Victivallis lenta: one gene and its partner. The protein of the gene in region 2 interacts with the protein of the main gene of each other region in a pairwise test. Links are inferred from orthologs where the notes say so. Each region holds a gene or a part of one and is shown on either strand. Other genes may lie near its edges. The genes, in order: tpiA and pepT.

Evidence for each region.
Region 1: the proteins of pepT (region 2) and tpiA interact in binary tests that used the Escherichia coli proteins (3 or more experiments, as listed by UniProt). The link is inferred for Victivallis lenta from one-to-one orthologs.

The regions. Positions count from the first base shown.
Region 1 is NZ_VUNS01000003.1:106,362-109,668, forward strand. What follows is about bases 122-3,109. They hold tpiA (triose-phosphate isomerase), read right to left. Parts: upstream 2,007-3,109; coding sequence 1,236-2,006; downstream 122-1,235. Other genes in these bases: FYJ85_RS04255 (hypothetical protein), read right to left, coding at 122-657; secG (preprotein translocase subunit SecG), read right to left, coding at 688-1,065; FYJ85_RS04270 (hypothetical protein), read right to left, coding at 2,151-2,555; FYJ85_RS04275 (hypothetical protein), read left to right, coding at 2,781-3,109. In the rest of the region: more of FYJ85_RS04255, read right to left, coding at 1-121; more of FYJ85_RS04275, read left to right, coding at 3,110-3,307. UniProt on the Escherichia coli protein: Involved in the gluconeogenesis. Catalyzes stereospecifically the conversion of dihydroxyacetone phosphate (DHAP) to D-glyceraldehyde-3-phosphate (G3P).
Region 2 is NZ_VUNS01000008.1:83,393-86,617, forward strand. Bases 261-3,166 are described here. They hold pepT (peptidase T), read right to left. Parts: upstream 2,373-3,166; coding sequence 1,149-2,372; downstream 261-1,148. Other genes in these bases: FYJ85_RS09260 (prepilin-type N-terminal cleavage/methylation domain-containing protein), read right to left, coding at 261-570; FYJ85_RS09270 (acetylxylan esterase), read left to right, coding at 2,547-3,166. Outside these bases: more of FYJ85_RS09260, read right to left, coding at 1-260; more of FYJ85_RS09270, read left to right, coding at 3,167-3,225. UniProt on the Escherichia coli protein: Cleaves the N-terminal amino acid of tripeptides.

The DNA of each region.
Region 1 (3,307 bases), on a different replicon or contig from region 2:
AAAATCGAAATCATCTATATCAAGGTAAGCCCAGGGAGTCAGATTGCGCGGAAGAATGGCGCCGGGAATCGTCAGAGCAGCTCCCGCATTCAGCTTGGAGAAATATTCGGCATAATCCTTGTCGGACATGCCGCGTTGACCATAGAACCCCGTGCCGATCACCGTGCCGGCGCGGTCCTTGAACAGAACCTCCATGACGAAGGTTCCGCTCGTGCTGACCACACTGGCCGAACCGGTGGACGGCAGATAGCGGTCCAGAATCTGGGGAGGGACAAACATCGTGGCGATATGTTTGCGGTTGTCGAGCGGAATGGTCCAGAACTCGCTCGTACCGGTAAAGAGGATCGGCTGCGCCCGGCCGTCCGACTGGCCGTTGAAGACGGCCCGGATGTTCATCGTTACGTCATCAATCCAGAAATGGCGCTGCCTCTGGGGCATGACGGGCGTGAATTCGACGGAAATCACCAGCCATTTGTTCCGCCAGGAACTGCTGGTCGACGGGGTGGAGTTCGAAGTATTTCGAAAACTGGGTGGATTGCTGGTGTTGAGAGTCACTTTTACCTTGGTGAACAACTCCTCGACCGCCGCAGCACGCGCATCTTGCGCGCCGTGCAGAAGCAGCGCGGTCAAGCCGACCAGAAACAGCCATTTTTTCATACGAAAATTTCCCCGCTGGATTTCCACTCTTTATTGTTTGTTATCGGCCCCGGCTTCGGCCGCGGCTTTCGAAGATTCGTCAACCGCCGCCGGAACCGCATCCGTCTTCGGCGTTTCGACGGGAGCCTCCATGCCGCTTTCGAGCTGACGGGTCACGGCGGAGGCGGAGTTGTCGTCCCGGTAGCCGTGGCCGATCAGCGAGGCAAGGATCAGCGCCAGAAGGAAAAAAACACCGGTCATGATCACCGTCGCCTTCGTCAGATGGCTGCCGGCCTGCGCCCCGAACACCGATTCGCCGATTCCGCCGAAAGCCGCGCCCATCCCGCCGGACTTCGACGGCTGGATCAGGATGATCCCGATCACCAGCAGCGAAAGAATCGCCACAAGTACGTACAGAAAAACGATCATATCAAATCGCGCCTTATCTTTTCGTTATGTTTCGGGATACGCGAGCACAAATACCCTATGCTCTGTATCCCGGCCCCGGTTAATATTAGCCCCCATCGAATAAAAAGTCAACCCCTTTTTACCGCCAGCCGGCTAATAATCTCAATTATTTTCCAAAATTGATGCCGTTTTTACTCGGCAATCGCATTGTGAACCAGCGCGGCAAAGCTGTCCGCCTTCAACGCCGCGCCGCCGATCAGGCCGCCGTCGATGTTGCGCTGAGCAACGAGCTCCTTCGCGTTTTCGGCCTTCATGCTGCCGCCGTACTGGATGCGGACGCCTTCGCCGACTTCCTTGCCGAACATGTCATTCAGAGTCATCCGGATGAAGTTGTGAGTCTCTTCGGCGAGCTCCGGCGTCGCGGTCTTGCCGGTTCCGATGGCCCAGACCGGCTCGTAGGCGATCACCACGTTGGCCATATCCTCCTTCGTGAGCCCGGCCAGGCCGCCCTCGAGCTGGGTGAACAGGACCTTCTCGGTCTTGCCGCTCTCGCGCTCTTCGAGCATTTCGCCGATGCAGACAATCGGCTTGAAGCCGGCGGCCAGCGCGGCCTTGACGCGCTTGTTGACCGTCTCATCCGTCTCGCCGAAATACTGCCGGCGTTCGCTGTGGCCGATGATCACATATTCGACACCGAGCTCTTTCAGCATGTCGGCGGCGATTTCTCCGGTGAACGCGCCGCTGGCGGCCCAGTGGATATTCTGCGCACCGAGCTTGATGTTGCTGCCCTTGATCGCCTCGGCGACCGCGGCGATGGTCGTGAACGGCGGGCAGACGACGATATCGGCCTTCGACGGGCAGACGTCGGCAACCAGTCCCTTCAGGGCTTCGACCAAGGCCTTGCCCTCGGCGGCGGTCTTGTTCATCTTCCAGTTTCCGGCGATAATGACTTTGCGATCCATACAAATACCTCTCTATTTTCTTCATTCATGCGTTGTGACATAAAGTGCCAAGGGGAAAAATAACACACCGCAACACATTTTGCAACCCCTAAGATGTTGATCGTCCGGGATTCATTCCGTTTTTTGCTTGGGAATTCCGAACAGTCATTTCTTTTTCACGGCGACCGCCGTCGCATGCTGGCTCCTCCGCCAGAGAATCCAGAGCGAAAAAAAGCCGGTGGACGACTCCGTGATCTCCACGTCCTCCACTTCGGCCTTCAGCTGCTTCGCCCAGCCTTTCAGCATCATATCCGTATACTTGTTTTCGATCCGGTTCCGGCAGGTGACATAGTCGCGCCGGTTCGGCCGGTTCGGATTGCCGCTCCACAGCGGAATATAGTAGAACAGGAAAATCCCCCAGTTGCTCCCTTCGAGATTTGCAACCACCCGCTCCCCGCTCGAACTGGTCTGCCCCTCCGCGGGCGGCAGCATGGTGACCACCGAGGTGTTGCACCCCGCCGTCATCAGGATCGCCGCGGCCAGCGCGACCGTCATCACTGCTTTTCCCATTCCATAGGTTCCTTCTTTTTTGATTTTACTAATTTAAACGGTCAAAACCGATTTTGCAAGTAATCTGCCGGAATCCTTGCCGCGAATCCCCCGGCTCCGCGTTTTGACCGGATACAGCCGTAACTGAAAAACCATCAACGGCTCATCGGATCCTAACATCCCGGCAATACATTACGAAACAGAAAACAATTTCCGAACCTTATCCCTTAACGAAAGGACAGCAGCATGAATCAGCCGATTGCGGCCCTTGCCGTTTCCGCGGGGCTTCTCCTGCCCGGCGCTCTCGCCGCCGCGCCCCCCGAAACCGGGGAGACCCGGACCATCCGCCTGATCCAGGACGATGCCCAGGAATACATGATTTCCAAGGTTTACGAACTCAAATACCTGAAAGCGAACGACGTCGCCCCCTTCGTCCTCGGCGTGGTCAAACGCAACAACACGCAGTCGACCGTGAACCGCATCAACTACAGGGCCGGCGACGAGCAACTGCTGACCGTAAGCTGTCCGGTCCGCATGATGCCGTATGTCGACGACCTCATCGCCAAACTCGACCGCCCGGCGCGGGTGGCCGGCGGCGGCGAAGACCCGATCCGCGGAACCGGCATCACCCGGAACCTCTATCCGGCGCGGTTCCGTTCGGCCCGGGTCATGGTCGACGTCATGACCGGAACCGGCATCAACGGCGGCGCCGACTCCTTCGTCGGCTACGACGCGGAAACCAACCTCATCTACTGGAAGGACGACGCCAACAA
Region 2 (3,225 bases):
TTCGCCGTTGCTCAGGTAATCGAGCAGCTTCGGATTCCAGATCAGGTATTCCAACGCATCCGACCAGGCGGCAGAAGCGGAGGGGCGTCTGATACGCGAAACCTTGTAGGCCCCGGAATTTCCATAGACGTCGAAATAGGTGTAGCCGTAAGAGCTGTAGATCAATCCCCAGCCGTTTTTCGCCTCCTGCGCTCCGAAGGAGTCGGGACACATCAGGCCGGTCGGAAAAGCATCGCTGATCGGGTCCATCTGGTAGATGCCCGGAATGCCGAGCAGCGAGCGGAACATATCATTGCCGAAGTAGGAGCCGTGCGGAAACTGGAAATCGCCGACCAGACTCGGCATCCACCAGTCGTCGCAGTTGGCGGCGTACATCGCCCCCGCCGAGCCGAACTGCTTCAGGATGTTGACGCACTTGGTCGTCTTGGCCGCACTGCGCGCCTGGTTCAAGGCGGGCAGCAGCATGGCGGCAAGAACCGCGATAATCGCAATAACGACCAGCAGCTCAATCAAGGTGAACGGTTTGCGCATAATAGGGGGTATATGATGTTTCCGTGCGCGGCCTGTCATGATGTAACTCCTTTTGGTTAAATGAATTTATTCGTCCTCTGGCGGCAGAAATGTTCCGTCTGCTCTTCCTGGTCTCGTCCGTCTTCATTGTCGTGGGATTCGCGGGGGGAATACATTTCCCCCGCCCCCCATTTCTTACTCTGTGCCGGGCTTTCATTTCCCGTGGGCTGCCCCCTTGCCGCCCGCGGCGGTGAGCCTTCGCTCCGCTGCGTTCACATCCGCTGCGCGGCGCATACCGCGCTTTTTTGCCGGGCGGCAATGCTGTTTCATTTCACATACCCGGTATTATACAGAATCATCGTTGACCGGTGGACATTCCCGCCGACGCGGTTTCCCGGAGATGCCGTTGACCTGAAGCGTCGATTCATGGCCGTCTCCTTTCCCGGGCGACACGAATAGAAGTTGATTACGTATCGTATACTGACACTATAATTATACCTCAGACAGCGGGAATTGTCAAGAGCATTCCGCGAAAAAATTCGATTATTTACCGGCCTGCGCCATCTTATCCCGCCCGGCGGTTCTCATTGAAATACGCGGAGCCGGACCGCCGCACCGTCCCCAGCGGAACAGCGGCGTTACTTTTTGCCTGCAAACGCCTTGATGATGTTCAGGATGACCTGGACCGAACTCTCCATCTCCTGTACCGATGCGAACTCGCATTCGCCGTGGAAGTTGTAACCGCCGGTCCCGAGATTCGGGCAGGGCAGTCCTTTGAAGGAGAGCGTCGCGCCGTCGGTGCCGCCGCGGATCGGCACGATGACCGGCTCGATCCCGGCGGAACGGACGGCGTCTTCCGCGATTTCAATCAGAAACGGATGCTGCCGGATGATCTCCTCCATATTGCGGTACTGGTCCTTGATGGTCAGCACGACGGTTCCGGCGCCGTATTTCGCGTTCAGCGTCTCGGCCGCCTCCCGCATACGCCGTTTGCGCGCCTCGAACGAAGCGGCTTCGTGGTCGCGCAGCAGATAGACCAGCCGGGCATTCCCGACGCTGCCGGAAGTGTGAACCAGGTGATAGAACCCCTGAAAGCGCTCCGTCTTCTCCGGAACCTCATCCTGCGGCAGCAGGGAATCAAGCTCGAACGCGACCTTCTGGGCGTTGATCATCACGTCTTTGGCCGAACCGGGATGGACGGACCGCCCCCGGAGTTCGAAGGTCGCCGTCGCCGCGTTGAAGTTCTGGAACTCGATCTCCCCGGCGCCGCCGCCGTCGAGGGTATAGGCGTAATCGGCGCCGAAATCCGCAACGTCGAAATGGAGCGGCCCCTCGCCGATCTCCTCGTCCGGCGTAAAGCCGATGCAGAGCTTTCCGTGCGGGAGATCTCCGGCGGCAACCCGTTCGACGGCGGTCAGAATCTCCGCGATGCCGGCCTTGTCGTCGGCGCCGAGAAGCGTGGTGCCGTCCGTGGTGATCAGCGTATGCCCGGTCAGGCGGTTCAGTTCCGGAAAAACGGCCGGATCAAGCGTGCGGCCGCTGTCACCGAGCGGAATGACGCCGCCCCGGTACTCGACCAGCTGCGGACGGACGTTGTCGCCGGGAGCATCGGCCGAGGTGTCCATATGCGCCACAAGCCCGAGGGCCGGAGCCTCCCCGCAGCCCGCCGAAGGCGGAATTTCGCCGAATACATAGGCGAATTCGGAGACGCGGACCCGCTCGACGCCGAGCTCCCGAAGCTCCTTCGCAAGATGCCGGGCGAACTCAAGCTGCCCCGGCGTGGAGGGATGCCGCCCGGTGGAATCGTTCGACTGCGTGTTGAACCGGACATATTCGAGCATTCGTTCCGAAACGGTTTTCATGATGGTACCTCCTCCATTCGTTTTTGCTTTTACTATACCGCCGAAAACGCCGTTTTCCACCGTCCGCAACCGCCCGGCCCGGTACAATCCGGTCCCATTTTTGCGGAATGTGAAAGAAAGCGGTTGAAAGCCGGAATTCCGGACCTATATTCCCGTCAACTTCAGGAGGCACGCATGAAATATTCCGTCACGGCGGCTGCCGCCGCTCTATTGTCCGCCGCAGTTTTCGCGGGCGCCGGAGCCGCGCTCAATCCGGCCCGGGTGGAGGTGACCGGCGTCACCGACCGGGACCCGCTGAGTTACCGGGCGGGAGAAACGATCATCTTTGAAATCCGAACCGATTACGGCGGGCAGAAGGCGGAAGGCGACTACTTCCTGGCCTGGGAACGCTCCGGCGACGACGGCAGGACCGAGCGCGGCCGGGAGCGGGTCTCCGCCCGTCCTCTGGTGCTCCGCACCTCGCTGGACCGGCCCGGATTCGTCCGCATCACGGCGACGCTGCTGGACGCCGGCGGCAAGCCGCTGCCGACCCGCAACAACTGGGGGCAGCCGATGAACTGCGGCTTCGAGGGCGGCGCGGGAGTCGAACCGGACAAGCTCGCCGGGCTGCCGGAGATTGCCGATTTCGACGCATTCTGGAGGAGGCAGAAAGCGCGCCTCGCCGCCGTTCCGCTGAAGTACCGGCTCGAACAGCAGACGAGTCCCCTGAAAAACGTGACCGTCTACGCGGCAACCGTCGACTGCGCCGGGCCGCGCCCGGTCACCGGTTACCTGACCGTACCCGCCGGGGCGCGGAAGCGGTCGCTGCCCGTCCGCGCGGTCTTTGCCGGATACGGTGTCGAAAAACAGAATC